One region of the Streptococcus sp. ZY19097 genome, then DNA from elsewhere that is predicted to be linked to it. Evidence: predicted binding sites of a transcription regulator. Region 1 holds the regulator's gene; the other holds the start of a gene.

The links. Region 1 encodes NrdR, which represses ribonucleotide reductase genes. Its sites were predicted from a motif close to ACACNATATATNGTGT; they were not measured.
Region 2: nrdH (glutaredoxin-like protein NrdH) is a predicted target of NrdR. The motif match lies at 9,849-9,864, and genes of this name have one in related genera.

What each region holds. Positions count from the first base shown of each region.
Region 1 covers NZ_CP160400.1:1,869,311-1,885,861, forward strand. The annotation lists gene codY (GTP-sensing pleiotropic transcriptional regulator CodY) at 1-138, opposite strand, end outside; gene ABZ559_RS09340 (pyridoxal phosphate-dependent aminotransferase) at 564-1,778, opposite strand; gene ABZ559_RS09345 (glycerophosphodiester phosphodiesterase) at 1,864-3,615, opposite strand; gene der (ribosome biogenesis GTPase Der) at 4,165-5,475, opposite strand; gene dnaI (primosomal protein DnaI) at 5,810-6,712, opposite strand; gene ABZ559_RS09360 (helicase loader) at 6,717-7,874, opposite strand; gene nrdR (transcriptional regulator NrdR) at 7,861-8,352, opposite strand; gene ABZ559_RS09370 (HAMP domain-containing sensor histidine kinase) at 8,622-9,449, opposite strand; gene ABZ559_RS09375 (response regulator transcription factor) at 10,199-10,888, opposite strand; gene ABZ559_RS09380 (YceD family protein) at 11,539-12,075, opposite strand; gene htpX (zinc metalloprotease HtpX) at 12,145-13,038, opposite strand; gene rsmG (16S rRNA (guanine(527)-N(7))-methyltransferase RsmG) at 13,383-14,096, shown strand; gene ABZ559_RS09395 (TraX family protein) at 14,158-14,877, opposite strand; gene ktrB (potassium uptake transporter channel subunit KtrB) at 15,064-16,386, shown strand; gene ktrA (potassium uptake transporter gating subunit KtrA) at 16,408-16,551, shown strand, end outside.
Region 2 covers NZ_CP160400.1:1,305,154-1,321,704, reverse strand. The annotation lists gene ABZ559_RS06785 (PLP-dependent aminotransferase family protein) at 1-1,161, shown strand, start outside; gene ptsP (phosphoenolpyruvate--protein phosphotransferase) at 1,690-3,423, opposite strand; gene ABZ559_RS06775 (phosphocarrier protein HPr) at 3,426-3,689, opposite strand; gene ABZ559_RS06770 (putative ABC transporter permease) at 3,840-4,637, opposite strand; gene icd (NADP-dependent isocitrate dehydrogenase) at 4,727-5,902, opposite strand; gene ABZ559_RS06760 (citrate synthase) at 5,912-7,030, opposite strand; gene acnA (aconitate hydratase AcnA) at 7,033-9,696, opposite strand; gene nrdH (glutaredoxin-like protein NrdH) at 9,962-10,186, shown strand; gene nrdE (class 1b ribonucleoside-diphosphate reductase subunit alpha) at 10,207-12,366, shown strand; gene nrdF (class 1b ribonucleoside-diphosphate reductase subunit beta) at 12,546-13,505, shown strand; gene ABZ559_RS06735 (acetylornithine transaminase) at 13,550-14,680, opposite strand; gene argB (acetylglutamate kinase) at 14,677-15,420, opposite strand; gene argJ (bifunctional ornithine acetyltransferase/N-acetylglutamate synthase) at 15,556-16,551, opposite strand, start outside.

The DNA.
Region 1 (16,551 bases):
AATAATACATGAATTGCAATCAATAATATCTGCTAACTGAGCGGCCATTGTGTTGTATGGCAAATCAGTATCCAGATTATCTACCGAGCGTTGCAAAATAGATGTAATTTTTCGAGTTTTGTTTAATAAATTCGGCATTTTTCCTTTATCCTTTGAAATTGTTTGCAGTACAATTATATCAAAGCAAAACTGTTTTGGCAAATAATTATCAGAAAATTACTTCTTTTTTTGACAATTATTCATACCTTGAAAAAAGTCAAAACTAAAGCTACCAATCATACAGATAAATATAATAAAACACACTAAGAAAACAGCATTTTGATTGCATATTTCTCTCCAACCCTGATTTATCCTAAAGAGACACAAGAACAAATGAAGTACTTTTATAATAAGAGATGTTTTTTCGCTAACCAAGGCAGGTTTTTGAGGAAATACTGACTATATTTTAAAAAACTAACGATGGCAGCTTAAAGACTAGCCTTGGATGGAAGCGCTGAACTGTGAATACAGGTTCTAAGAGTATAAAAGTAAAAAACCACCTTCACGGTGATTTTTGGGCTGAATTAACGGCGATATTGTCGAAGGACGCGAGTCAATTTTTCTTGAACTTCTGCTAACTCTTCAACACGAGGTAAGTAAACAATACGAAAATGGTCTGGCGTCATCCAGTTAAAGCCTTTTCCAGGTACTAGCATCACTTTTTCTTGCTTCAAAAGCTGTAAGCAAAATTCTTCGTCATCATCAATCTGGTACATATCACGATCAATTTTAGGGAAGATATACAGACCTGCTGTTGGCTTGACTGCTGACAGCCCTGGTACTTCATTCACAGCCTTATGAATAAAATTGCGTTGTTCATAAATACGACCACCCGGTTTTAAAAGTTCATCAACCGACTGATAGCCACCTAAAGAAGTTTGTACAACATGCTGTGCCAAAACATTAGAACAAAGCCGCATATTGGCTAACATATTTAACCCTTCAATGTATCCTTTAACGTTGTGTTTTGGTCCCGAAAGTACCATCCATCCCACGCGGAAACCACAAATACGGTGAGACTTTGATAAACCATTCATGGAAACACAAAAAACATCTGGAGCCAGACTGGCAATGGCGACGTGTTCTTTACCATCCATAACCAGACGGTCATAAATTTCATCAGCGAAAATAATCAAGTCATTCTGACGAGCAATATCGACAATTTCCTCAAGTAGTTCTTTGGGATAAAGGGCACCAGTTGGATTATTAGGATTGATAACAACAATTGCCTTGGTATTTGAAGTAATCTTTGATTTAATGTCATCAATATCTGGGAACCAGCCTGCTTCTTCATCACATAGATAATGCACAGCATTCCCTCCGGCAAGGCTGACACAGGCAGTCCATAAAGGGTAGTCTGGCATCGGTACAAGCACCTCGTCACCATTGTCAAGAAGAGCTTGCAGGGAAATCGAAATCAGCTCAGAAACACCATTTCCAATGTAAATATCATCAATATCAACGTTTGGAAAACCTTTTAGCTGACAGTATTGCATAATAGCCTTACGAGCCGAAAAAATCCCTTTACTATCTGAATAACCTTCGCTGTTACGGGCATTCATAATCAAATCGCGAATGACCTCATCAGGTGCTGTGAAACCAAACTCAGCAGGATTTCCCGTATTAAGGCGAAGAATTTTTTCACCGTTGGCAATCATACGATTGGCTTCGTCCAAGATAGGACCCCGAATATCGTAAGCAACATGTTCTAATTTTGATGATTTGTCGAATGTTTTCATAGATTTTACCTCGTAAGAAGTATTATAACCCTTATTTTTGTAATTTTCAATCGGGACTATAATTCCCAATCAAAATTCTCGACTATTAAAGGCTGAAAATGCGTAGGAAATATTCAAGATAGCTGTCATCTTTTTTAAAGTTTGCTTTCATTTCTTTGACATCAGTTGGATAATCAGTAATAATACCATCACTACTGCTTTGCAGATACCTGGTAATATCTTCTTCAGCATTAATCGTCCAAGCGTAAATTTTCTTTCCTTTTGCATGTGCACTTGCCGCTAGCCACTCATTGTAAGAAAAATCCTCAATAGCATAGAAATCAACTGTTTGATTTGTAAAATCTCCAACTTGCAATGAAATCGTGTACCCAACCGTTAGGTTCTTATCTAGGCGTTTAACTTTTTCAACCGTTGGCAAATCTAATGACATAACTAGATAATCTCTTGAAACTCCTAACTGATTTAACTTATCAACAAAATCTTGCTCGTAATTTCTAGCTTCCTTTCCAGTTGGTTTCAATTCTACTAATAATTTTATACCTAATTCTTTAGCCTTTTTGACATAAGTATCAAAGGAAACAAGGTGAGACTTATGACCATTTTGATGGATTGGAAGACCCACGACTTGCTCAGCCTTCGAATCTGAGATAGCAATATTCTTTCCAGTTAAGCGTTTAAGATTATCATCATGACTAACTACAAATTGCCCATCTTTTGAATAAATCACATCCATCTCAACATAATCTGCTCCTGCTTTCACCGCTGCTTCCAAGGCCTCCAATGAATTTTCAACTCCTTTGCTGACAAGTCCTCTGTGGGCAATAACCTGAATATTTTCTGTTTTTTGACTTGACAGCCCGCTGCTATTATATATAAAGCTGACACCGCCAATAGCTATTAGTAGAGCTACTAAAGCAAACGAACGTCCTTTTTTTGGTTTTTGAGGAGTTAGCTGATCCTGCTCTGCTTTTTCCAAATCTAAAACATGTAGTAAGTAAGATAGAAAGCCTAGTTTGAAAAGAAGGCTAGCTGCAAAAACAGTTCCCCAAACAAAAGATAGGAAAAGTGTCTCTATTAGAAGATCGCTCTTGTTGCTATCTAGCACACTCGCTATACTAATCCCTAAAACAACAAAAACCATCGTGACAATCATCAGAATAAAAAGCACTAAAAGTAGACCTGATAAGGCAAATAATTTTCTTCCTTTTGTCATCTTCCATGATTGTGCCATGCTTTGAGCGAAATGCTGACCTTTATTGGTTACTGTTAAGGGTAAAGTGTAGATGAAACGCAGATTCAAATATCCCAACAAAGCATAAAGTCCATAGTAAATCACACTCCCGCTAGTCGTTTTGACCAACTCCCCTGAGATAAATTTAGGAATATAGAGATTTTCAAGAAGAGCTGAAGATAAAAAAAGTTGCAAAAAAGGAATCGTTAGAATCAAATATACCAAAAAGGCAACGATATGACCTCCTGATAATGATGTGAAAAAATTGCCTATGTCCTCTTTCAGTCTTGAAAATGTGAGTCGTAACTTCTCTTCCTTATAGCGGAGCATTTCCACCAACAATGTAAACTCAAAAAAGACCAAAAATGCCAATGCAAATAGGTACAGAAGAAGCAAGCCCAATGTCATCGGATTGATTAAAAAGGAGCTTAGATTATCAATGGTCAGTCCAGGCAAGTCCGAGCTGACTAGAGCTGCACGAAGTAAGAGAGACAAAACATAGGACCCAAGCGTTGTAATCACTAATTGCAAGATGGTCGCCCGTAAAATGTAGGTGTACTTGTAAGCGTACAAATCTTTAAGAATTGTAACAATTTTATTTTTCATCTTATTTCTATTTTTCCCCTATTCATAAAAATCAAAAGCCAATTTTTGTGACTTTTCTTAGTCAGTGGACGTAGGCTTTCTCTTGTTTAAATTGCATTCCTTTTTGGAAATCAGGCTTCAAATCCAATCTCACTTCACAAAGTCCATACCAACATCTCAGCGCAGAATCAATTAGCAGATTAGCTCGTCTTTTACATTCCAAAACTGAGCCATACACAAATTGAAAACTCCTAATTTATATAGTCTTTAGTTTGCTTTTAGTACAAGGCAACGAGCTGCAGGTTGCTAGAACAGCCTTTAGGCTGTTCTAGGTTGGAAATAAGACATGCGAAGCAAGTCACTTTCGTAAAGTACGGCAGGCGAGTTCAAATACTCCAGCGGAGTGTTTGAAGTTGGAAATAAGGAAACGGAGTTTCCCCTTACGTCGAAGTAATCAAAGACAAACTAATTGACTATACTAATCAAACTCGATGATATCGATTATATATCAGTTTGTTTTTGACAAAGTCCAAAGAAAGAGGAGTGGGAAATTCCCAGCCCCTGCTTTCATTACTTACGTTTTCGTGCAACAAGTTTTATTGGCGTACCTTCAAATCCAAAAGCTGCACGGATTTGATTTTCCAAGAAACGCATGTAAGAGAAGTGCATAAGTTCCTCTTCATTGACAAAGACCACAAAGGTCGGTGGTTTCACCGCAACTTGAGTTGCATAGAAAATTTTGAGGCGACGCCCTTTGTCTGTTGGTGTCGGATTAATAGCAATGGCATCCATGATGACTTCATTGAGGACCGCTGATGGAATACGACGGTTTTGGCTTTCACTAATGCGCTTAATCAACTCAGGAAGTTTATGCAAACGTTGCTTGGTTTCCGCAGAGACAAAGATTATTGGCGCATAACTTAGAAATTGGAAATTATCACGAATATCTGCCTCCCACTGAGTAACTGTATGATTGTCTTTTTCAATCGTATCCCACTTATTAACGACAATGATAATACCTTTACCAGCTTCATGGGCAAAACCTGCAATACGCTTATCATACTCACGAATACCTTCCTCAGCATTGATAACCATGAGCACAACATCCGAACGGTCAATAGCACGCATTGAACGCATGACCGAGTATTTTTCAGTATTTTCATAGACCTTACCAGACTTACGCATCCCAGCCGTATCAATCATGGTGTACTCTTGACCCTCACTGTCAACAAAATTGGTATCAATGGCATCACGTGTCGTTCCAGCAATGGGACTGGCGATTACACGTTCCTCACCAAGCATAGCATTGATAAGACTAGATTTTCCAACATTTGGACGACCAATTAAACTAAATTTTATAATATTAGGATTTTCATCCTCAAGTTCAGTTGGAAGATTTTCAACAATAATATCTAAAACGTCACCTGTTCCAATTCCATGAACAGATGACACTGGGTAAGGATCACCAAGTCCAAGAGAATAGAAATCATAGATATCATTGCGCATTTCTGGATTGTCAACCTTATTGACAACTAAAATAACAGGTTTATTGGTTTTATAAAGGATTCTTGCCACGTACTCATCTGCGTCTGTCACACCTTCCTTACCAGAAACAACAAAAACAATGACATCTGCTTCCGTCATAGCAATATCAGCTTGATGCTTGATTTGCTCCATAAAAGGCGCATCAACATCATCAATACCACCTGTATCAATAATGCTAAACTTGCGATTAAGCCATTCAGCAGTCGTATAAATACGGTCTCGTGTCACACCTTCAACGTCCTCGACAATAGAGATGCGCTCCCCCGCAATTCGGTTAAATAATGTCGATTTTCCAACATTTGGACGACCAACAATGGCAACTGTAGGTAAAGCCATAAAATAAATACCTTCCCCTCATTTAGGGGATTCCTTTCACATGTAACTAAGGTGCAGGAAAAACTCTCTCTGCTAATTTTGGTTAGTAAGCGGTTAAACTCTACTAAACCTTAACACTCATCAAATCAAGGCAACGAGGTCTAATACTCTTCGAAAATCAAAATTATCCGTTGTCAACTTGCCTTGATGAACTCAAGTTCTATCGTCGGCTTCGTTTCCTAGGCTACTTTTGATTTTCATTGAGTCTAAGTTTGACTTCCATCTGATGAAGCATTTTTCTATTGATAGAACATTCGCCTGAAAAAGCCGGCTAGCCACCGCTAGCTCAGCTATCCTAACGTCGATTTTCACCTTGTAAATGCATTTCTCTGGCCAGGAAACGAATGCGCTCCATAACACGTTTAGCCTGCCAAGACTCATCACCTTTACGGCCATCAGCTAACTTAGCTTCTAGATTAGCCATAGAATAATTTGACGTAAAGAATGTTGGCAATTCTTCTAACATGCGGTACTGCAAGATAACTTGAAGTACTTCGTCACGCACCCAAGATGAAAATTGCTCAGCACCGATATCATCTAAAATTAAGACCTGTGCTGTCTTGACCGCATCAATTTCTTCCTTGACACGACCGCCATTTATAGCATTTTTAATATCAATGGTAAAGGATGGGTAGTGCAACATGGTGGTGGTCACACCCTTACGCTCTGACAACTCATGCGCCATAGCAGCCAACATATAAGACTTGCCAACACCCATGTCTCCGTAGAGGTAAAGCCCTTTCTGACCCTGACTCGGATAGTCATTGACAAAATCAACTAAACTGCCAAAACTAGCCAGACGATGGTTGTCATCCAAGAAAATATCCTCAAAAGAAATATGCTTGTAAGATTTAGGCAAATTCATCAAACTGATTCGCCCTTCTACTGCCTGTTTCCGTTGAGCTTCCTTGAGTTCACGCGTCTCTAGGTAAGTCACATCAGCATAACCTTCATTCATGGTTAAAATAGGCTGATAACCCTTGGCAATATAACTCTCATCCCCGTTCTCGAATTTAGCACGTTCATTTCGGAATTGGTTGAACTTAGGCAGACTGAGCTTGATTTGTTCTGGTGTCAGCTGGTGAGCAGCGATAAAATCAGCCACATCTCTATCTGCTAAGATAGCCTGCATCAACTCTTCAGCTACCACACGACCTGAGCGTCCCAAATGATTGAGGGTTTGTCCAATTTTTTCCATCTACTCACTCCTTTCCTAATTTCTCAAGAAGTTGACGTTTTTCAGCTTCCAATTTTGCTAATTCTTCTTGACTAGTTTCATTCTTGTAATTTGGATTGCTCCATTCAGGTACATTCGATTTTTTGATTGGTTTAGCAGCATTTTTTTTCTGTATTTCTGGAGAATGGCGGAGCGCTACAACAGCTGCTTCAGCCGTCCCAATACCGCGGTATGAAAAATCGTTTGCCAAGGTCATCAAGTAAGGCTTAGACAGGTTAGCAGACTTGGTCTTGTTAAAGGTGTAAAGCACCAAAATGTTGATAACCTCATCCAAAAAACTCATCTGCGCCAAATCTTCTAAGAGATTACGCTCTGCTTTTGTCACAACAGCCTTGCGAGAAGATTTGATAACCTTGAGAAAATCAAGAGCCGATAGAGACTTGGCTTGCTGAATAACCACTAATTCACTGTTTGTAAAATCGCCATTGACCTGAGATTGGGACGGCTGCTGCTTTTTAGCCTCCATCCGTTTTAGAGAAATTTTGCGGTTAATGGCTGTTTCATTTGCCAAGCCATACACCTCAAACCAATTCATCTTATACTTATCTGCAAAAGCATAAAGCCCAATAACATCCATTTTTTCGTTTTCCGAAAAGGAAAGACCATCTCGAGTCATCAGACGTTGGAAACTGACCAAATCAAAGGTTGGATCCGTTTTCGACGACTTAGGTTGATTTTGTATTTCGGAATTGAAAACATCGGAAAATGTCTTAGAAATATCACGTGCATTCTCAGGAATGGAAACTTCCAATTCAGATACCGCAATCTCACCAATACGTAGCTCCAAAAGTCTCCGATAAACTGGGTCTGCCAGAAAAGTTTCGTTCCCTAGCGCAGGCTTTATTTTCAATATGTAACTATCCCTAGTCTGATAAAGAACCAATAAGTCCAAAGCCGTTAGCATAACTAAAGCTTCCTCCAAGCGCTTCATCCCAAATTGGAGGTGATTAAGCAACTCACTAAATTTATGAGTATGAGCCCCATTATCAAAAAAAGCAACAAGATATTCATAAACAGCAAGGGCGTCACTCCCCATGATAGGATAATAGAGTTGAATAAGGGTTGTGGAATCGTAAGAAACCCTATTATGCTTTAGAAAAAGAAAATCATCAATTGGATTCATTGGTTACACTACTTTTCTTACTACGGACACGATCAGTGATTTGCTTGAGAAGTTCCTCAATTTCATCAACATCCTTGAAAGATTTGTAAACAGATGCAAAACGAACATAGGTAATTTCATCTAGTTCAGCTAGTTCGTCCATGACCAGATTGCCAATAACTTCACTAGAGACTTCGCTATCATATTGGCTTCTAACAGCTTGCTCAATACGACTAATCGCATTTTCAATATCATTGCTTGAGACTGGACGTTTTTGAGCACTTTGGATAATACCATTGAGGATTTTATCCCGTGAAAATTGCTCCCGCGTACCATCTTTCTTAATCACTAAAAGTGGTAATTCTTCAACTCTTTCGAAGGTTGTAAAGCGGGTGTGACATTTTTCGCATTCGCGGCGTCGTCTAATCGTATTTCCTTCTTCTGCTTGGCGACTATCAACGACACTTGATTTATTAAAACTACATTTTGGACAACGCATGAAAACACCCCTATTCTAACATTTTAATACCTTATTTTACCATATTTTCAATAATAACAAAAGCCAAAGACAATTTCTTATTCTTTTAAGTTTTAAAACATTTATCAAATTAAGTTCGCAAAATAGCGTTTTGATTTTCGCAATTCATGATAATATTTTCATAATAAAAAGGCGTTTTTGCAACACCTTTTGTTAGAGATAAACGTTATATAGCTACTCTCTTAAATTTATTGATTTTTATAAATTATTCCAAGGAACGGTAGCTAATGTCATTTTGCACTATCAACAATCGGAATTTTTAGATGAAATGAAGTCCCAACTCCAAGTTGGCTATCAACCTGAATAGACAAATGATAGGCATTAGCGATTTGCTTTAGAATTGCTAAGCCGATTCCAGCTCCTTCTTGAGTTGATACTTGCATTTTTGAAGTTTCACTCCTATAAAATCGGTCAAAAATATGATCCAAATCTTGTTCCGACATACCTTGCCCATAATCAATAACCGACAAACAAGCAAAATCTTCTTGAACATTTAAGTCAACTTCAATCTTCTTAGAATTTCCAGAATACTTGACTGCATTATCCAATAAAATAATTAAGGCTTGTTCAAAATGCAGGGCATAAATCTTCCCAGTAATCGGTTTTATGTTAGAATCAAAATCAAAAGTAAAGTCCTCTTTCAAGAGTCTAAAATTGGCTAAAATTTTCTCAACGGATTCGCCTAAATCAGTCATTTCATCTTCATGTCCTTCAACAGTTCCTTGAAGGCGAACAGTGTCCAAAGTTTCATTAACCATAATAGCCATCCGTTGCATTTCTTGGGACATGATATTGAGACTTTTTTCCAAAATGGCAGGTTCCTCTTTCCCCCAACGCTGCAACATGCTAATATGTCCTGACAAAACAGCTATAGGGTTTCGCAACTCATGACTAATATCACTAATAAATTGTTGCTGTGTTTGGCGTTCTTGTTCAAGTTGCTTTGACAAATAATCAATGCTTTCTTTTAACTCAGCAATTTGTGATCGATTTCCTTCCTGATCTAACAATTCTTTTGAATTATCCGTACTAAGATTTTTAGCTTTTTGAAATGCCAACACTAATAACGATTGTTTTTTTATAAAACAACAAATCAGTGCGAGCATCAAAAATGATACAATTAGAAAAATTTGAAATCCCTCCTTTCTTACGAGTAAAATCTTTTTATGCTTCAAGCATAATCAAATACTCAGCCTAAAATTGCTTCCCACCATAAAACTTCTCAGTATCCCAATTCCCTTTTCGACTAGCTAATCGTCGAAATTCTAAAACTTATGTGGAAAAGAAATGGACGGATTACGACCATCATCAGGTTACGCACTATTTCTACAAGCTTCAGACCAACTAGGTCGTCATCGAACAGCATAAAACCTGACTATCTCTTTTGAGTTTCTCTTAGATTGAACCTCATTAAAAAAGCTAAATTATTTAACCCAAATCAATAATTGGACAAAAATATTCAGTTTCTTAATATTTTGGATGATTTATTGAAAAACGTAACAGTCATAACTTACACTCAATAAAGGTTGACAATAAATAAATGAATAACTAAAACTATTGATACCGAGGAATCTCAGCCACAGTTTTCAACTTCCCAAGCATTCTGTACGACTTTTAGAGTTAACAAAGAGACAATCATTCTTTAATTGCCCCTGCATTGTTCTTCATTTGGTACTTTTTTAAAACTCAGTTTACGTAAGCGCTACTCTATACCTCAAAATGTTCAAGCCTTTGAGTTCGTCAATTTTGTTAAGTCGTTTTTCAACAAAAAAGTTAAAGCACCTACCTTGCGTTTGTCAAGACATTCTTAATGTTCGCGAACTACATATCCCATACCACGAACTGTTTGAATGTAAGATTCTCTACCTGGAACATCAATTTTCCCACGAAGATAGCGAATATAAACATCAACAACATTTGTTTCGACAGAATCATCGTATTTCCAAACGCTTGCCAACAAATCCTCACGTGTCAAAACATGGTTGACATTGGTTACCAAAGCACTTAGCAAATCAAATTCACGCTTCGTTAAAGAAATTTCTTTACCTTCTCGCACAACCGAGCGATTTTGGGAATTGAGCTTCAAATTTTGATAATCGCCCATCGTAGATGAAGGTTTTTTAGAAGATTCTATATCTTGGCGTCGGAAGATAGCACGAACACGTGCTAGTAATTCCTCAATAGCGAAAGGTTTAATTATATAATCATCTGCACCGCGATCCAAACCAGCGACAATATCCATGACTGAATCACGCGCAGTCATCATCATGACATAAGTCGTTTTTTCGGCTTGAAGACGTCGTGTTATTTCAAATCCGTCCATTTCTGGGAGCAATAAATCTAGCAAAATAAGATCAAAATCTCTATCAAGTGCAACTTCAAGCCCCTCTCGTCCATTTGAGATTACGGTAACCTGATAGCCCTCGTGTTGTAATTCAAGTGATACAAAGCGTGCCAAATTCTTTTCATCTTCGATAACTAGAATTTTTTTACTCATTGTCTCCTCCTTTTAATATTTTTATCATTTTACTCACTACTCATCTGCTTAATTAGCTTTGTAATACGATTTCACTATTTCAAAATCAACATTTAAAACTCATTAAATTAAAAAAGAACTAAAATTTATCGACTTCTTTTCCCTTTTTTGCAGAAATCAAGATAATTTTAACTACCAAGTAAAACAATAGTACTGAAAAAGTATAACAGAAAAGTTTTTACTTGACTAGCTATTTCAAAATTTGTAATCATTTTGTCATTTAACGTATTTTAAATTTTTGAGAACGATTGCGCTCTTCCATTTTCTAATGACTTTTTGTGATACTGTTTACTCTTAATTTCCTAACCTGGCAAGCTTTCTTGCCATTTCCAATAAACAAACTCGCAAGAATCCTTGAATTGTGCATACTGTTTAGAACTTTTTGACACATACAAAATACAAACCCATTACTCAATGAAAATCAAAAGTAGCCTAGGAAACGAAGCCGACGATAGAACTTGAGTTCATCAAGGCAAGTTGACAACGGATAGTTTTGATTTTCGAAGAGTATTAGTTTGATTTTAGAAAAGTATAAATAATAGACTTCCCATAATGAACGTAAAAAAGACTGAGAATACTCCCCTTCCCTGTCTTTTTACTATTCATTTAAATCATTCTTCATCAAATAAACCGTTTAAGGCTGCAAAAGGATTAGTTTGTTCCTTTTTAGCCTCCTTAAGCACCTGAAATTGACTTTCTGTCATAACTGACCAATTCTTACCTGATGGAAACTCATCTGATTTGGCTTCCTCCTCTGTCAAGACACTCAAAGGAATATTTAACAAGATATTATCTAAAATGCTCTCAGTTAAGGAAATACTATTTCCCTCCACAATTAAGACTAACTCCTCATCCACTAAATCTCTCTTATCCACCAAGTCAGCTTCGTCAATAAAAACTTCCGAAATAAAGTCTTGAACCTCTAAAGGAACTGGTTTCATAGAACGACTAGATGGCAAGGTAAGCGTGTAAAGCAACTCATAGTTCAATAAATATAAATCATCATCGTAGGAGATAGTTCCTTTGGCAGTAACATTCTTCAAATCAATGATTTCAGGGTTACGTTCTTTGATTTCTTCAGCCAAATCAAAGCTGTTATTAAACCGAATACCTTCTGGGTGCTTTTTAATTTCTGTTAAAGTAAACATAATTTCTCTTTTCTTTCTCTTGGTTGACTTTATTATAGCAACTTTTAGAGGATTAGCAAAGCAATGTTCTTACATTTGACGCAAACGCTCAATTCTATCTGAGATAGAAGGATGCGTATAAAAGAGTGATCTCAAGCCATCTTCTTTCTTAACTGGATCGTTGATATAAAGAGCAGCACTAGCTTGATCAACGGAAGCTTGCATAGGAGCTGATTGGTCTAGTTTTTCAAGCGCATGAATCATTCCCAAAGGGTTATTAGTTAATTCAACTGAACTAGCATCAGCTAAAAATTCTCGCTGCCGAGAAATAGCTAACTGAACCAGAGTCGCCGCTAAAGGAGCTAAAATCAGTGATAGGATGGAAAATAACAATATTAAAATCCCCATACCATTATCTCGATCATCCGAGCGGCGACGTCCTCCTCCAAACCACATCATCCGACCACCTATACTAGCAATCAGAGTCACTGCACTGGCTAAGGCTACAGCAATGGTTGAAATACGGACATCAAAGTTACGAATATGACTGACTTCATGACCAACAACTGACTCTAATTCCTCACGATTCATAACTTTCAGAAGTCCCGTGGTGGCTGCAATCGCAGCATTTTCAGGACTAGATCCTGTTGCAAAGGCATTAAGAGAATTGTCTTCAACGATAAAAACACGTGGCATGGGAATTTGAGCCACCATAGCCATTTTCTCAACTGTTTCATAGTATTGGGGCGCATCTTCAGGCCTGATTTCACGCGCATTATTCATAGACATAACAACATTTGTTGACTGAAAAATCATACTAGCTGCATAAATAATCCCGATAATCAAAGCTAAAGCTGCACCTAGCTCTAGACTTCTCAGCAGGAGGTAACCAACCGCAGCACCGATAGCTGTCAGCAACAAGAAAAATACAATAATCAAGAGAACAGTTCGCCGCTTGTTACTAGCAATCTGACTTTGTAACATAAAAATACCTCACTTTCACCTCTAGTTAACCTCAATGGCTTATAACGTTAGAGATATTATATCAATTTTTACAACTTTTCAAAAGAAAAGAGGGCTTGTACGCAATGAACATCAAAATTAGGCTTGTTCCAACATTCTAGGAAACCATTGAAGACGGAAAATGAAACAGACGTTGTTCGTTTCAGCAATGTACAAATAGAATGCACCAAAATAAGACAGCAAAGTCTTTCGTTAAATTTTCGAAGAGTATTAACTGTAAAATATGGTAAAATAGAAGATACAGGTCTAAGCATGCACCAATCTTTACCGCATGTTTCAGTACAGATATCGATTAAGGAGACAAGATGACACCTGCTGAATTTTATCAATACTTGGCTGAACAAGGTTTTACGCTCAACGATTTACAAAAAAAACAATTTGAGCGCTACTTTGAGCTACTAATAGAATGGAACAAAAAAATCAATTTGACAGCTATTACCGAGAAAGAAGAGGTCTATCTCAAGCATTTTTACGATTCTTTAGCACCCGTTCTACAAGGTCATATCAAAAACGAACCTGTACGACTGTTGGATATAGGGGCTGGAGCAGGATTCCCCAGCCTACCTATGAAAATTCTCTGTCCTGAGCTTGAGGTCACCATTATTGATTCCCTTAATAAACGCATCAACTTTCTAACCCTATTGGCAGGAGAACTAGGCTTAGATAGAGTTCACTTTTACCATGGCAGAGCTGAAGATTTTGGCCAAGATAAAACTTTCCGCGCCACTTTTGATATCGTGACGGCTCGTGCAGTAGCCCGCATGCAAGTCTTGTCTGAACTAACTATACCTTTTTTAACTATTGGCGGGCGCTTGATTGCCCTCAAGGCTGCTGCAGCAGATGAAGAACTGGCTGATGCAAAAAATGCCTTAGCTCTGCTATTTGCCAAGGTCGTGCTAACATACAACTATCAACTACCAAATGGGGATGGCCGAAACCTCACCATTGTAGAAAAGAAAAAGGAAACCCCAAACAAATATCCGCGTAAAGCAGGGCTCCCCAACAAGAAACCACTTTAACCCTTTCTACTATAATTTTCACAAAAGCGAACAGGTTAGTCAGTAAACCTATTCGCTTCTTTTAATAGTGAAAAATCAGAATACGAATAAAAAGTAGAAGACTGATGTGGAGAGGATAGAAGGCATAAAACCCCCATTTTATCCAATTTGGTGAATAGCCTCGCTGGCCATTGTAGGCTGCCAGAATAGGGATAACTGTCAAAATTCCCAGATTTGACAGCCATTCTACCGCAGCAGTCGCCGTCCATTCTTTAGGAAAAGTCAAATACATCATTAGGAGACAGATTATCCCAAGAACCCACCTGGTATTTTCTGGTTTTCCATGATTTCTATAAAATCCAAAAATGATAGGAATACCAAAAAGATTCCAGTCTGAGGTAATGGAAGCAAGGATAAAGAAAATTAAAATTAGGATTTGTAAGAAATGATTTTTAACCTTTTCACAAGCCATCATCATTAAGACACCCAGCATTAGTGTGAACATGATGTTATTGATGGGATTGAAAAATGACCAGTTAAATTCAAAAAGGTAATGAAAAGGAAAAAGACTAATTAAGCCGAATAAGAAGAGTCGCCCTGCATATTTCCAACGACTTCGAGTATAGAAAAATCCTTCTACTAGTAAGTAAGCCATGATTGGAAAGGTCAAAAGACCTATTGTCAGATAAGTAAATTCCCATAACGGAGGATTCCACACATTCTCAAAAGTATGACCAACATGATTTAAAAACATAGCGATAATAGCGATCACTTTTAAATGAAAAGCATCAATTTTATTCATTAATAAAACTCCTTGTATGTCTAAGTTAATCTTTCTTATTGTACCACAGTCATCATACAACCTCAAGACTAGTCTTTTTAGTGCTTTTTTGCTATCATATTCTTAGCTTTTTGGAATGAAAGGACTTCTATTGTGTACTCTTTTCTAAAATCAGTGTCAGTGACACAACGACTGACATTTAGCTTTATGATTGTCATTATCATAGGAAGCTGCCTATTATCACTTCCTATAACCCACTACTCTAGTGCACCATCGACGACTTTTTTCGATCATTTATTCAACGTTGTGTCTATGGTTTGCGTGACAGGCTTATCGGTTGTTGCTGTTGCAGATGTTTACAACGGTTTAGGTCAGGTTATCGCCATGTGTCTCATGCAAATTGGTGGTCTAGGACTTGTTACCCTAATTGCTATCAGCATGTATGCTGTACGTCGTAGGCGGATAACCGTCACTGACCAGAATCTCTTGCAATCAGCCCTCAGCCGAGAAAATAGTTCCGATTTACGGCATTATCTCTTTAATGTCTATAAATTAACCTTTACTATTGAAGCTATTGCTGCACTGCTATTAATGCTAGACTTTATTCCACGATTCGGTTGGCAGCATGGAATTTTTAATAGTATTTTTCTAGCTATTTCAGCTTTCTGTAATGCTGGTTTTGATAATCTAGGCTCATCAAGCCTTAAAGACTATGCCCTTAATCCATTGATTAATTTTGTCATTGCTTTTTTAATTATTTCTGGAGGCATTGGTTTTGCCGTCTGGATGGATCTCATCCACGCTGTTAAACGTTATTTGACTAATCGCCCTAAACATCTCAGCTCAGCTATTCGTCCTATACGAAACCAAACGCGCTTGGTGCTTTACACAACTGGTCTCCTCCTCTTTTTAGGAACAGTATTAAGTTGGATGACAGAAATTGGGAACACAAAAACCATAGGAACTTATCATCCCTTTCAACAGTTAATGGTGAGTTTTTTTCAAACAGTAACTATGCGGACGGCGGGGTTTGCTACTATTTCTTACCAAGATGCACATCCTGCTACAAACATTCTCTACATGTTGCAAATGATTATCGGTGGTGCTCCTGGAGGAACAGCAGGTGGAGTAAAGGTGACTACCATAGCAATCACTTATCTTCTCTTCAAATCCGAACTGGATGGCCAGTCAGAAGTAACCTTTCGTAATCGTATTATTGCCAATAAAACCATCAAACAGACATTGACTGTGCTGATTTTCTTCTTTGCTGTCTTGATGACTGGTTACGTTTTGCTTCTTGAAGTAGAACCTTCTATCAAGCCATTAGCATTGCTTTTTGAGGCTATCTCTGCTATTGCTACGGTCGGAGTTTCCATGGATGTGACCCCTCAACTGTCAACTGCAGGACGTTTGATTATCATTGCTTTGATGTTTATCGGACGCGTAGGACCAATCACCGTACTGCTCAGCCTTCTTCAAAAAAAAGGGAAAACCATTCAATATGCGCCAATGGATATCACTGTTGGATAAAGACTAGAAAAGGAACAAATTATGACTAAAAAAATTGTTGGTGTACTTGGCTTAGGAATTTTCGGCAGGACCGTTGCTTTTGAATTAAGCCATTTTGATCAGGATGTTATCGCCTTGGACAATGGTGCTGCACATGTCCAAGAAGTTGCCGATTATGTGGCAAAA
Region 2 (16,551 bases), 560 kb from region 1:
AAAGACACAGCACAACGTGCTCTTTTGGAACTAAAATTTCGTAATTTAGTTTATGCAGTTGAAAAGAGCGGCTATTATGTTTTAGAGAGAAAATTCAAACAAGAGAGTCCTCTAAATATCAGCTTGAGTGACTACAATAATATGGCTTTTGAAGATTTTCGACGTTGCATGGCTGAAAGTCTCGTTAACCGCGAAAATTATTTGTTCAACTACTACCACCAACATCAGGGGCTGGAGGAGTTGTTGACATCTTTGAAAAACTACCTTTCTGAAGATGCTATTTACACTAAGGAAAAAAATATTTTAGTAACTTCAGGAACCCAGCAAGCACTTTATATTTTATCTCAAATTACTTTTCCTAACCAAAAGAAAACAATTCTCTTGGAACAGCCCACCTATCATCGTATGATTGATTTGGTAAAAGCACAAAACCTACCTTTTTTAACCATCAATCGTGACTTTGAAGGATTGGATTTAAACCAATTAGAAAAACTCTTCAAAACTGGTGATATCAAGTTTTTCTATACTATTTCACGCTTTTCAAATCCACTAGGGCTGTCATATTCCAGCGTTGAAAAGCAAAAAATCATTGAATTAGCGCAACGTTACGACGTTTACATTGTTGAGGATGATTACATGGGCGACTTTGCTAAATCAAACGACCTGCCCTTACATTATTATGATACCTCAGATCATGTCATTTATCTCAAATCTTTCTCCATGACCCTCTTTCCAGCTCTCAGACTTGGAAGTTTAATCTTACCGACTGCTTTGACAGAAACTTTTCTATCCTACAAAAAAATGATGGATTATGACACCAGTCTAATCATGCAAAAAGCACTATCTCTCTATCTTGACAATGGAATGTTTACTAAAAATGTCACCTATCTTCGTCATGTTTTCCAAAAGCAAATCGAGGGCGCACAAAAAGTGCTAGATGAAACTACAATAACTTACCCCTATAACATCTTACCTCAAACTGTTATTTTAAAAATCGCAGAGCATGACCACTTGGGGGATTTGACCTATACAGATGATATTCACTTTTTAGATTACAATTACCTTTACCCAAGTCAAAAAAACTTTGTTCAATTGCAAAATAACGCAAATCTAGCCCAAAATTTACAACTTATCCTTTCCAAACAATCTTATCACAACTAAAAAACGGCTATATAATCTCTGCAGCCGTTAAATTCTATTCATTAAAATATCAGCACCCAAAGCTAAAATAGTTTTGGCATTTGCTTTTTTAGGATGCTCTGATTTTGGCATACTTTTTGTTACCTACTACGTATATTTTATTTTCCACCTCCAAAAATCATTTTGATTATTTGACCCAACCATAGCACTTCAAAATCACTTAGAATTCTTCCTTGGTCGTTGCTTAACCCACACATTCTTAATAATCCTCATATAATACTCAATGAAAATCAAAAGTAGCCTAGGAAACGAAGCCGACGATAGAACTTGAGTTCATCAAGGCAAGTTGACAACGGATAATTTTGATTTTCGAAGAGTATTAATCGTTCAAATTCTACCCATTAATCAATTTACAAGCTTTTCTAAGTCACTCAAAAAAGCACTATCTACTTATGTCATCGAAAGACAAGGAGTAGACAGTGCCTGTTTTTGTATATAGTTACTTATCACTTATGAAAATGAAACTAAGTTCCATGAGAACTGGAGACACTAGTCAACGTTAACGTATTCTTTGGCCAATTCAAGAACTTCTTCTGCTGTACCGCATTCTGTAATCGCACGGTTAGCGTATTCTTCCATTTTCTTAGTATCAAGTTTCTTCATCAAGCTACGTGTACGAAGAACTGATGTTGCTGACATTGAGAATTCATCCAAGCCAAGACCCATAAGAAGTGGAACAGCTTGTTGATCACCAGCCATTTCACCACACATACCAGCCCATTTGCCTTCTGCATGTGCAGCTTTGATAACATTAGCAATCAAACGAAGGATTGATGGGTTATATGGTTGGTAGAGGTATGATACTTGTTCGTTCATACGGTCTGCAGCCATTGTGTATTGGATAAGGTCATTTGTACCAATTGAGAAGAAATCAACTTCTTTAGCAAATTGGTCAGCAAGCATTGCTGCCGCTGGAATTTCGATCATGATACCAACTTGAATGTCATCAGCTACTGCTACACCTTCAGCAAGCAAGTTAGCTTTTTCTTCATCAAATACTTTCTTAGCTGCACGGAATTCTTTAAGAAGGGCAACCATTGGGAACATGATACGCAATTGACCATGAACTGATGCACGAAGAAGAGCACGGATTTGTGTGCGGAACATCGCATCCCCAGTCTCAGAGATAGAAATACGCAAAGCGCGGAATCCCAAGAACGGGTTCATTTCTTTCGGAAGATCGAAGTAAGGAAGTTCCTTATCTCCACCGATATCCATAGTACGAACCACAACTGGTTTGCCATTCATGCCTTCAAGTACTGCTTTATATGCTTCGTATTGTTCATCTTCAGTTGGGAAGTCTTGAGAATCCATGTAAAGGAACTCAGTACGGTAAAGACCAACTGCTTCTGCACCATTGTCATTAACACCTTCAACGTCTTTAGGTGTCCCAATGTTTGCAGCTAGTTCGAAATGTTTGCCATCAGCTGTAACTGTTTTAGCATCTTTAAGAAGAGCCCATTCAGCTTTTTGCTTCGCATAACCTTCACCAGCTGCTTTGAATTCAGCAATTTGTTCATCCGTTGGGTTGATGATAACATCACCTGTGATACCGTTAACAGCGACAACATCACCGTCTTTAACACGGCTAGTGATATCATTTGTACCCAATACCGCAGCTATCTCGAGTGTACGAGCCATGATAGCTGAGTGACTTGTACGACCACCGATATTAGTAACAAAAGCTTTAACAAATTGTTTGTTCAACTGAGCAGTATCAGATGGAGTTAGGTCATGTGCAATAACAATTGATTCTTCATCAATAGTCGCAGGATTTGGGAGTTTAACACCAAGTAAGTGAGCCAGAACACGTTTTGCCACATCGCGAATATCTGCAGCGCGTTCTTGCATATACGGATTATCTTCCATTCCCTCAAAGATAGTAATGAACATATCAGTTACTTCTTTAAGTCCTGTTTCTGCGTTTGTCTGCTTAGCACGGATAGTTTCTTTAATTTGACTAATCATTTCTGGATCAGAAAGAACCATCAAGTGAGCATCAAACACAGCAGCTGCTTCTTCGCCAAGCGTTTCCACTGCTTTCGACCGAATAACAGAAAGCTCGTCTTGCGATGCTTGTAATGCGACATCAAGGCGAGCTTCTTCTGCATTTGTATCTTCAACTGTAGTAGTTTCAAAAGACAAATCCGGTTGAACGAGTAGATATGCTTTAGCAACAGCAACGCCATCAGAGGCGGCGATTCCTTTAAGCATTTCTGTCATAATTAAGCCAATCCTTCTTTAGTCATTGTTTCTTCGATAGCAGCAAGTGCATCGTCGGCATCTGCACCTTCAGCTGAGATAGTAACATCTGCACCTTGGCCAACACCAAGACTCATAACACCCATAATTGATTTAAGGTTAACTGCTTTACCTTTATAGTCCAAAGTGATGTCTGATGCAAATTTGCTAGCTGTTTGAACAAGCAAAGTAGCTGGACGTGCGTGAATACCTGTTTCTGCAACAATGTGGAAATCTTTAGAAGCCATAATGGATTCTCCTTTTATTGTGTTATTTTTGAATTATCCTATGATAACCCTTACAATTAAAGATTATAGCACAATGAATTTTGATTTTCAATCTTTAGAACGTTTTTTCTGAAAATAATTCATGAAAAAGGGTTTACATAACAATCAAGACTAATCTTTTTTTGTAATCTTTCCTTTAATTAAAGCAATTTGTTTGTGCATTTCTGTCACTAATGGAGCATCCGCAGCTCTGAATTTACTGTAATTTTTCAACAAGCGGCGCTGATTAAATTTAAAGGGTTTAATTTTTCTTTCCTTAACAAAATCTAATAAGTTATCTTTTAATTCTTCAAAATGTTGATTTAAAAGTTCTGCTTGCTGGTTCAAATCATCAAATTGTTGATGAAGTGATGCTTGAAATTTTTCCTGCTCACGATGAATCTGCTTTTCAAAGGCAAGAGCTGCTTGATGGAACTTCGCTGTATCTGTTACTGTCCAGACACAGTCTGCTCCCATGACAAGCACTACCAAGAGAGACCATTTTTCATCAATTCTTAATAGCAAATCCATGACATGGGGGTGGATAAAATTAACCAAAATCAAAATACCGAATCCCCAAAAAAGTGAAATCTTCGGGGCAATCCTACCTTTGATATTTCCGAACTCATGGCTGTAGTCCCAAAGTTTCATATGGAAAAATGTTTCTAAAAACCAGCCCGCTAGATACTCGAAGGCTGTCGCAATCAACATACCACTTAAAAACAGCATTAACCAACTCTTTTGAAAGGGAGTTGTACAAAGTAAAACGGTCGTCACTGCAAAACCATAAACGGGACAATACGGTCCAACCAGAAAACCTCGGTAGGTAAAGCGCTTATCTAAAATGGAACAGTAAATTGTTTCCCATAGCCACCCAACAAAAGAATAGAAGAGAAAAAGATAAATTATTTCTGATATTGAATAAATCATAGTTTCCAACCTTTCTCGTCCTTGATTATATCCTTTTTAATTAAATATTGCAAAACACCTCCCTAAACTCATTCAGGAGGTGTTTTGCATTAGAGATTTTCAATGACTTTTTGTGCAAATTCACTAGTACTGTATGAAGCTTTGCCATTTGCAAGATCAGCTGTGAAATATCCCTTTGCAAAGGCTGTTTCAATAGCCTTACTTATCTTTTCTGACACTTCTGTCCACCCAAGGTAGTCAAAAAGCATACAACCAGATAAAAGGACAGAGCATGGGTTGGCCAAATCTTGACCTGCAATATCAGGTGCAGTGCCGTGAGTTGCTTCAAAAATAGCATGTCCCGTCAGGTAGTTAATATTTGCACCTGGTGAAATGCCTATGCCACCAACCTGAGCAGCCAAAGCATCGCTAGCATAGTCACCGTTAAGGTTTGTCAGGGCAACAACATCAAAGCGCTCTGGTCTGAGCAAAATTTGTTGAAGAAAATTATCCGCAATGATGTCATCAACAACTAATTTACCACTTTCGAGTTCTTTGGCATATTCACGTTTGGCTAATTCATAACCCCATTTACGAAATCCACCTTCGGTGAATTTTTGGATATTCCCCTTATGTACTAAGGTAACCTTAGTCAGCTGATTGGTCAAGGCGTATTCGATAGCAGAGCGGATAAGACGCTCACTTCCTTCTACTGAAATAGGTTTGATGCCAATGCTGGACGTTTGTGGGAAACGTATTTTACTAACTTTCATTTCATTTTGCAAGAAATCGATAACCTTAGTAACTTCTGCCGTTCCAGCTTCCCATTCGATACCTGCATAAATATCCTCCGTATTTTCTCTGAAAATAGTAATGTTAGTTTTTTCAGGATTTTTTAACGGACTTTCAATTCCTTTAAAGTAACGAACAGGTCGAACACAAGCGAAGAGGTCTAACTCTTGACGAAGGGCAACATTAAGTGAGCGGATACCTCCTCCTACAGGTGTTTCCAGAGGACCTTTGATAGCAACTAAGTGCTCCTTGATTGTAGATAAAGTTTGTTCAGGTAACCAACTACCTGTTTCATCAAAAGATTTTTTCCCCGCCAAGACTTCTAACCAAGTAACTTTTCTTTGGCTATCGTAGGCTTTCTCAACAGCTGCATCAAAGACAGCACGAGCATTTTTCCAAATATCTCGTCCAACACCATCACCTTCAATAAAAGGAATAACTGGGTTGTCAGAAACATTTAGTTGACCATTTTCAAAACAAATTTTGTTTGCCATAAATCCCCCTTAGCGCTTACCAATTGGTATGTATTCTAAATTCAATTGACCGATGTAATGTGAGCGTGGTCGAATGAGCTTGTTATTTTTTTGTTGCTCTTGAATGTGAGCAATCCAGCCAGAGACACGGCTCATAGCGAAAATCAGCGTAAAAATACTACTGTCAATTCCCAAAACATGATAAACCGTAGCTGAATAAAAATCAACATTTGGAATCAACCCTTTAGTATTCTTCATATAGGCTTCAATTTCACATGATAGATTGAACCACACTTCATCTTCTGTTCCTTGTGTCAATTGCTGCGCCATTTCACGAAGGTATTTTTCACGAGGATCTTGCGTTTTATAAACGCGATGCCCAAATCCCATGATTTTTTCTTGTGAATCCAACTTTTCTTTCAAATAAACCTCGGTATTTCCATGTTCGCGGATTTCTCTGAGCATATCAAATACTTTTTCGTTTGCACCGCCATGAAGAGGACCCTTGAGTGTTCCAATAGCAGTGGTTACGCAAGAGTAGATATCTGTCAATGTTGATGCTGTCACACGCGCCGCAAATGTAGAGGCATTCAATTCATGATCAGCGTGAAGGACTAGGGCTTTATTCAGCGCAGTAACTTGAAGAGGTGTAGGCTCCTCACCGTTTAACATATAAAGAAAATTTGCTGCAAAACCTAAATCCTCCCTAGGTTCTACGGGTGTTAAACCCATCCTTAATCGTGCAAAAGTAGCTATTATAGTTGGCATTTTAGCCATTAACTGAATAGATTGCTCATAGGTTGCTTCAACAGAATTGTCCTCGGCATTGATATTATAAACCCCCAGAAGACTGACTGTAGAACGCAAGACACTCATAGGGTGCAAATGACGGCGAGATTGAATTAAAATACATTGTTCAACTGCATCAGAGATAGCATAATTTGCACGTAATTCATCGACAAAATGCTTCAATTCAATCTGCGTTGGTAAATGTAAGTTCCAAAGAAGATAAATGACTTCTTCAAAACTCGCATTGTTGTCCATCAATTCAGAAATATTATAACCTGCATAAGACAAATCGTCATCAATAATGGCACTAATTCGCGTGTTGCAGGCAATCTGATCTTTAAGCCCGTTTTCTTCTCCCATTCTTACGCTCCTTCTAATTTTTTTCTAACAACCATAGGCAAAATACCACCATTTTTATAGTAACGAATATCGGCATCAGCATCAAAACGAACCAAGACTTTAAAAGTCTTCTCTCCGTTTTCATCACGAGCAATGACATCAACAATATCCTGAATGCCTGGATTTTCTGAAAGTTTGATATCATATGTTTCGTAACCAGTTAGCCCAAGACTTTCTGCAGTATCACCATCAAGGAACTGCAAAGGAAGAACTCCCATCATAACAAGATTTGATCGGTGAATACGTTCAAAAGATTCAGCTAAGACTGCCTTAACCCCCAACAAGTTTGATCCTTTGGCAGCCCAGTCACGACTTGAGCCCATACCATAATCTTTTCCTGCAATGACTAAGGTATCAATTTGGTCGGCCTTATAGTTCATGGCAGCATCATAAATTGGCATGACTTCTCCACGATATTTGGTATAACCGCCGATTTTTCCATCCGCTAATTCATTTTTTATTCGAATATTGGCAAAAGTTCCGCGCATCATCACTTCATGATTACCACGACGACTACCATAAGAATTAAAGTCTGCGTAGGCTACACCATGCTCATCTAAATAGCGGGCTGCTGGACTATTTTTAGCAATATTACCTGCAGGTGAAATATGGTCGGTTGTAACCGTGTCACCAAATTTTGCCAATACTTGGAGATTATTTAGAGGTTTGATACATAAATCTTCTCCCAGGTGATCAAAGTAAGGTGGATTTTGAATATAGGTAGATTCTTTGTTCCAACTATAACTTTTACTTTCTTCAGTTGGAATCTGATTCCATTTGTCGCTGTCTGAGAAAACATGTTCATATTCTTTCTCAAATAGTTCGCGCGTTACATACTCGTCAACAAATGCTGATACTTCGTCGCTACTTGGCATAATATCTGTCAGATAAACAGCTTTGCCATTATCATCAAAACCAAGCGGCTCGGTTGTCAAATCGATATTTGTTGTACCAGCTAACGCATAGGCAACCACAAGTGGTGGGCTAGCAAGGAAGTTTGCTTTGACAAGTGGATTGACACGCCCTTCAAAATTTCGATTTCCAGATAAAACTGCAGATACTAGTAAATCTGAATTAACAACTGCTTCTGCAACTTCTGGACGAAGATTTCCTGAATTTCCAATACATGTGGTACAACCATATCCAACAAGATTGAAACCAAGCTTGTCAAGATAAGACTGAAGACCAGAATTTTTAAGATAACCTGTAACAACTTTAGAACCAGGTGCCAATGAGGTTTTGACCGTTGGAGAAACTTTCAGACCTTTATTAACAGCGTTTCGTGCCAAAAGTCCTGCCGACATGAGCACATAAGGATTAGAAGTATTTGTACATGATGTGATGGCTGCAATAGCAACATGACCTGTCTTTATTTCTTCATCATGGTCGTTAAAATGAACCGTTGCGGTTTTATTGATTTCATCATTTCCCAAACCAAATCCTTGGACACCTGCCTCTCGGATTAAGCTCTCTTGGAAAGTTTGTTTAGCCTCAGTAAGATCAATCAAATCTTGTGGACGTTTTGGACCAGAGATAGATGGGGAAATGGTTGACAAATCAATCTCAACAACTTTAGTGTATTCTGCTTGAATATTTGGATTATAGAACAAATGATTTGCTTTTGCATAAGCTTCTGTCAAAGCAACGTGATTGTCATCACGATTGGTCAAACGCATATAATTAAGTGTCTCATCATCAATTGGAAAATAACCACAAGTTGCTCCGTACTCAGGCGCCATATTAGCAACTGTCGCACGGTCGGCAAGACTAAGATGTGATAAGCCATCACCAAAGTACTCGACAAATTTTCCAACAACTTTTTCTTGACGCAACACCTGAGTAACTTTAAGAGCTAAATCAGTTGCAGTTGCAATTTTAGGTAATTTGCCAACTAGACGAACACCTATGACTTCTGGAACTGGAAAATATGATGCTTCTCCGAGCATAGCCGCCTCAGCTTCAATACCACCGACACCCCAACCAAGAACACCAATACCGTTAATCATAGTCGTATGGCTATCTGTCCCAAACATAGAGTCTGGGTAAAGGAGACTGTCTTTTTCGATGACAACATCGCTTAAAAATTCGATGTTAACTTGGTGGATAATCCCCGTTGCAGGTGGAACGGCACGATAATTTTCAAAAGACTTTTCAGCCCATTTTAGAAACTCATAGCGCTCATTATTACGTTTAAACTCTAAATTAATATTATCCTCTAGGGCTGTATCACATCCGTAAAAGTCAACCTGAACAGAGTGATCAATTACCAAATCAACTGGGATTTCAGGATTAATCAAATCGGGATTACCACCATTTTTAACAATGGCATCACGCATAGAAGCTAAATCAACAACCACGGGAACACCTGTGAAATCTTGCAAAATGACACGACTTGGCTTGAAGGGTAATTCTCCTTGCGGAGATTCTGGAGTATAATTCACTAAATTCTTAATGTGATTTTTTGTCACATCTACTCCGTCTTCTTTTCTTAATAAACTTTCAAGTAAAATTCGAATAGTGTAGGGAAGCTTTTCTAAATTCCCACCGTTCTCTGCCACAGCTTTTCTAATATCAAAAAAAGAATAATCATGATTGTTAAAAGAAAGTGACGAGCGATAATCTGTCATATCAAACCCCCAAAAATGTAAATAGATAGTTGGATAAATTATACTACTTTCTGAATATTTAGTCAATATTTTTTCTTTGTAATGTTATATTATGTCACATCTTCTGTTAAAAAACTTTATACCACAATATTTCGTGCTTTCATGTTCTTCTAATACTAGATATTGTGTTTTCCAAGATAAATCGCTTGCTTTTTCCGTTCATTTTGTATATCCTAGTTACATCACTGTTTCCCAAAAAGGGATTACTTTTATAAAGGAGTACAAGATGGCTACGATCACTATCTTTTCAAAAAACAACTGCATGCAATGCAAAATGACAAAAAAATTTTTAGAAAAAGAAGGTGCTGATTTTGTTGAAATCAACATTGATGAACACCCAGAAAAAATCGACTACGTGAAAAGTCTTGGTTTCACTTCTGCGCCTGTTATTGAAGCAGGTGATATTGTCTTTTCAGGCTTTCAACCAAATAAATTAAAAGAAATCATCTAACATAAAGGAATTTTTACACCATGACTCTTAAAAATCTCGGCGATGTTTCCTACTTCCGCCTGAACAATGAAATTAACCGTCCAGTTGATGGTAAAATCCCTCTCCACAAAGACAGAGAAGCCCTACGTGCCTTTTTTCTTGAAAATGTCAAACCAAACACCAAGGTATTTGACAGCATTACTGATAAAATCAACTATCTGATTGAAGAGGACTATATTGAGCGTGAGTTTATCAGCAAATACTCACCTGACTTCATCGAAAAACTGGCAGCACTCCTGCAATCGCAAAAGTTTCGCTTCAAATCTTTCATGGCTGCTTACAAATTTTACCAACAATATGCCTTGAAAACCAATGATGGTGATTATTACCTTGAAAGTATCGAAGATCGCGTCCTTTTCAATGCCCTCTATTTTGCTGATGGTATTGAGCAGCTTGCAGAAGATTTGGCTATGGAGATGATCCATCAACGCTACCAACCTGCGACACCTTCCTTCCTCAACGCTGGACGAAGCCGCCGCGGTGAATTGGTCTCTTGTTTCCTCATTCAAGTCACAGACGACATGAACGCAATCGGTCGTGCAATTAATTCGGCTTTGCAATTGTCTCGTATCGGAGGAGGTGTTGGGATTAGCCTCAGCAATTTACGTGAGGCTGGTGCTCCTATTAAAGGCTATGCTGGCGCAGCTTCTGGAGTTGTTCCTGTCATGAAACTTTTCGAAGATAGTTTCTCTTACTCAAATCAACTTGGTCAACGTCAAGGAGCTGGTGTTGTTTACCTCAGCGTCTTCCACCCAGACATCATCGCTTTTTTATCAACCAAGAAAGAAAATGCCGATGAAAAAGTACGTGTCAAAACCCTCTCACTTGGTCTGACTGTTCCAGATAAATTTTACGAGCTAGCACGTAACAATGAAGACATGTACCTTTTTAGTCCGTACACTGTCGAAAAGGAATATGGTGTTCCTTTCAATTACATTGATATTACTGAAAAGTACGATGAACTTGTAGCTAATCCAAGAATCACCAAAACTAAAATTAAAGCACGTGATTTAGAAACTGAGATTTCAAAACTTCAACAAGAATCAGGGTATCCTTATATCGTTAACATCGACACCGCCAATCGCCACAATCCTATTGATGGCAAAATTATCATGTCAAATCTTTGTTCTGAAATCCTTCAAGTGCAAACACCAAGCCAACTTAATGATGCACAAGAATTTGTGAAGATGGGAACTGATATTTCTTGCAACCTTGGTTCGACAAACATTGTTAACATGATGACCTCGCCAGATTTTGGACGTTCCATCAAGGCAATGACGCGTGCACTGACTTTCGTCACAGACTCATCAAGTATTGACGCTGTCCCAACTGTTAAATATGGCAATAGTCAGGCGCATACCTTTGGACTTGGTGCTATGGGACTGCACAGTTACCTAGCACAACATCACATTGAATATGGTAGCCCTGAGTCTATCGAGTTCACTGATATTTACTTCATGCTTATGAACTACTGGACTTTGGTAGAATCCAATAACATTGCTCGCGAACGTCAAACGACATTTGCAGACTTTGAAAAATCCCAATACGCAGATGGCACTTACTTTGATAAATACGTGACAGGTCAATTTGTACCGAAAACTGATCGAGTGAAAGAACTTTTTGAAGGACACTTTATTCCTCAGGCAAAGGACTGGGAAGCTCTACGTCAGGCTGTTATGAAAGATGGACTCTATCACCAAAATCGCCTAGCAGTTGCACCAAATGGTTCTATCTCATATATCAATGACTGCTCTGCTTCTATTCACCCAATCACGCAACGTATCGAAGAACGTCAAGAAAAGAAAATCGGTAAAATTTACTACCCTGCTAATGGCCTGTCAACTGACACAATTCCTTACTACACATCAGCCTACGACATGGATATGCGCAAAATGATTGATGTCTATGCTGCTGCAACTGAGCACGTGGATCAGGGTCTGTCAATGACACTCTTCCTTCGCAGCGAGCTCCCAAAAGAACTCTACGAATGGAAAACTGAAAGCAAACAAACAACCCGTGACCTTTCAATTCTTCGTAATTATGCCTACAACAAAGGCATCAAATCAATCTACTACGTCCGAACCTTTACCGATGATGGTGAAGAAGTCGGATCAAACCAATGTGAAAGCTGTGTGATTTAACGTAGCAAGAACTACTGGCGAATTAGCTAGCTACCTTACTAACTGCATAAAAGTCACATTATGGGGACTTTTATTCCGTGTCGTAACTTTTTAGAAACTTGGAACTAAGTCTCCTATGTTTGACACGCTAACCAATAAGGATGAGCTAGCACCCATTCTCACTCAACTAGGAGATAAACATGACAACTTACTATCAAGCGATAAACTGGAATGAAATTGAAGATGTGATTGATAAGTCAACCTGGGAAAAATTGACAGAACAATTTTGGTTAGATACGCGTATTCCGCTATCAAACGATTTGGATGACTGGCGTAAATTATCTGTCCAAGAAAAAGATCTTGTGGGCAAAGTCTTTGGCGGATTGACCCTACTTGATACCATGCAGTCTCAATCTGGTGTGGAAGCTATTCGTGCGGATGTACGCACTCCTCACGAAGAAGCAGTCCTTAACAACATCCAATTCATGGAATCCGTTCATGCCAAATCTTATTCTTCAATCTTTTCAACCCTTAATACCAAGAAAGAGATCGAAGACATTTTCGAATGGACAAATAACAACGAATACCTTCAGAAGAAGGCTAAAATCATTAACGATATTTATGAAAATGGCACAGCTTTACAAAAAAAGGTAGCATCAACTTATCTTGAAACCTTCCTCTTCTATTCTGGTTTCTTCACACCGCTCTACTATCTTGGAAATAACAAACTTGCCAACGTTGCTGAAATTATCAAGTTGATTATCCGTGATGAGTCTGTCCATGGAACCTATATCGGCTACAAATTCCAGCTCGGTTTTAATGAATTGCCGGAAGAAGAACAAGACGAATTCCGCGACTGGATGTACGACCTACTCTACCAACTCTATGAAAACGAGGAACTCTACACCAAGACCCTCTACGACGGAGTGGGCTGGACCGAGGAAGTCATGACTTTCCTTCGCTATAATGCCAACAAGGCTCTCATGAACCTGGGACAAGATCCCCTTTTTCCTGATACCGCTAACGATGTCAACCCAATCGTCATGAACGGGATTTCAACAGGAACATCTAACCACGACTTCTTCAGCCAAGTTGGAAATGGTTATTTGCTTGGAACTGTTGAAGCCATGCAAGATGATGATTACAATTTTGGATTATAAATTTTGAGAAATCCCGTCTCCTAAAGATGGGATTTTTTCTAAACCTAAAAAAATACACTTGCAAGAATCGAGACTCCCTTTTCCATCTCTTCTTTACTCAAGGTTAAAGGAGGTAACAAACGAATTACATTAGTTCCAGCAGTTAGAACAATCAATCCCTTCTCTCGCATAGCTTTTACCAAATCTGTCAAGCACGCTGTTGTCTCAATACCAATCATACTCCCCAATCCTCGGACTTGTGTCACACTGACTTTATCCGCGAGTGCATGTCTGAGTTGCTCTTGAAGATAGATACCTTTTTCCATACTTTCTTTCAAAAATTCTGGTGTTTTTAGAACATCAAGTGTAGCAGAAGCTGCTGCCATGGCCAATTTGTTCCCACCAAAAGTCGAACCATGGCTGCCGTACGAAAAAGCAGACCCTAAGCTTGATTTTGCAAGCATGGCACCAACAGGTACACCATTGGCAAGACCTTTAGCTAACGTAAAGATATCTGGCTCAATATCATAATGTTCAAAGGAAAAAAGTTTTCCTGTTCTTCCCATCCCCGTCTGGACCTCATCAACGATGAGGTAAATTCCTTGAGATTGACAAAATTCTGACAAATTTTTAACAAAATCTTTTCGAGCTGGCTGCACCCCAGATTCTCCTTGAACCAACTCAAGCATCACTGCAGCCGTGTCATCTGTAACTAGAGAAATAACACTAGCCAAATCATTGTACTTAGCATAAGCAAAGTGAGGAACGCCATCTCCAAAGCCTTCCTTGATTTTATCTTGTCCTGTAGCTGACATTGAACCAAAGGTTCTGCCATGAAAAGAATTTTGGAAGCTAATGATTTTCTGTTTGCCACTAGCTTTGCGAGCAATTTTAATAGCTGCTTCATTAGCTTCAGCTCCACTATTGCAGAAAAATGCCAGATAATCTTTGTCTCCAATCAATTTTTGTGCAACTTCTTCTTGCAAACTGTTCTGGTAAAGATTAGGCTGGTGCCAAATCAAATCCACCTGTTTTTGCAAGGCAGACTTTACCTGTGGATGACATCCTAAGTTGGTGACACCGATTCCTGAAGAAAAGTCTAGATATCTTTTTCCTTGAGCGTCCAACAAATAATTACCTTCTGCTTTAATAAATTCAATGTCTGCCCGTTTATAATTTTGAAATAGTTTACTCATTTTGCCTCCTTGCAGATAACCGTTCCTGTTTCAAGGTTATCACCAATCCTAACCTGACCAACTCCTGCTAAAACTGTGTTTGCTGCGCTTTCGATTTTGGGAATCATGCCACCCGTGATAACTCCTTGATCAATCTTATCCTGTACCGCCTGCACGCTTAAGCTGTCTAGCACGGCTCCATTTTCCAAGACTCCCTTGACATCTGTCATTAGAATAAGCTGATTGGCAGATAAAGCTGTAGCAACAGCAGTCGCCAAATAATCGGCATTGATATTAAGCATTTGACCGTCCGTGGTATAGCCCAGAGATGCTAGGACAGGAACCATGTCATCTGCCAACATTTGTCTAAGATGCTTGATATGAATCTGGCTAACCTGTCCAACAAAGCCATAGGTAGCCTGATCTAAAAACTTTGCTTCTACAACTTTTTCTAAATCTGCACGGAGCTGAACACTATCTACTCCGGATTGATTCAGCTTTTTGGTCAGGTCGTGACCAACGATATCTAACAGAGCTTGACTAACTAACTGCATGTCCTTGAGACTAGTCACTCGAAGTCCCTTGATTTTTGTCACTGGAACATGACGTTCCTTCATAAGCTTATTAATAGCAAAGCCTCCACCGTGGACGATAAGCAACTGTTTCCCTTCTTGCTTCCATGTTTTCACTTGGTTTAAAAACGCGGCATCCAGTCGTTGGCTGGCTACTCCTCCGATTTTGATGACAATGATTTCTTTCATAAGTTTTCCCTTTTAAGCCCAATAGATTGGTTATACTCTTCGAAAATCAAAATTATCCGTTGTCAACTTGCCTTGATGAACTCAAGTTCTATCGTCGGCTTCGTTTCCTAGGCTACTTTTGATTTTCATTGAGTATTAAGTCCGATAGAGGGCGTTGATTTTAACATAATCATAGGACAAATCACAGCCCCAAGCCATACCACTTGCATCTCCAGCGTGCAGATCCACCGTAATTTTAATCTCATCTGCATGCATAACGTCTTGCATTTCTTCATCATCAAAATGCACCGGGCTTGACTGAAACATTACAGGAATTGCGCCCAAGTAAATATCAATATTATCAACGGGGATATCTATTCCCGCATAACCAATAGCTGCTAAAATCCTTCCCCAATTAGGATCTTCACCAAATATAGCAGTTTTCACCAAACTGGAACCAACAACTGATTTTGCCATCATACGAGCATCTAAAGTATCTGGAGCATTAATCACTTCTACTTCAATCAGCTTGGTTGCACCTTCACCATCCTTAGCAATTTTCTTTGCCAAACTTTGCATAACAAAATAAAGCATGGCTGAGAATTTTTCAAATTCTGGTGTATCTGGTAAGATTTCTGGGTTCAAGGTGCAACCATTCGACATTACCAAAACCATATCGTTGGTAGAGGTATCACCATCTACAGTGATCTGATTGAAAGTTGTCTCAACTATTTTACTGAGCGCTAGTTGCAATGTATCACTGGAAATATTAGCATCACAGGTAATGAAAGCTAACATCGTTGCCATATTGGGATGAATCATTCCAGACCCCTTAGCAGTACCAGCCATGGTGACTTCATCACGTCCAAACATTTCTGTAATAGCAATTGTTTTAACACAGGTATCAGTCGTCAAAATAGCTTTCGAAAAATCATCCGAGTTACCATTTACCACTAATTTCGATAATCCAGTTTTAAGGATTTCCATCGGCAGCAATTCCCCAATAACACCAGTGGAGGCAATTCCTACCCAATCAGGATCCACACCTAATTTGTCAGCTGTCCACTTTTGCATGGTATAGGCATCATCCATGCCTTGAATGCCGGTGCAAGAATTAGCAACCCCAGAGTTCACTACTACAGCTTTCATTTT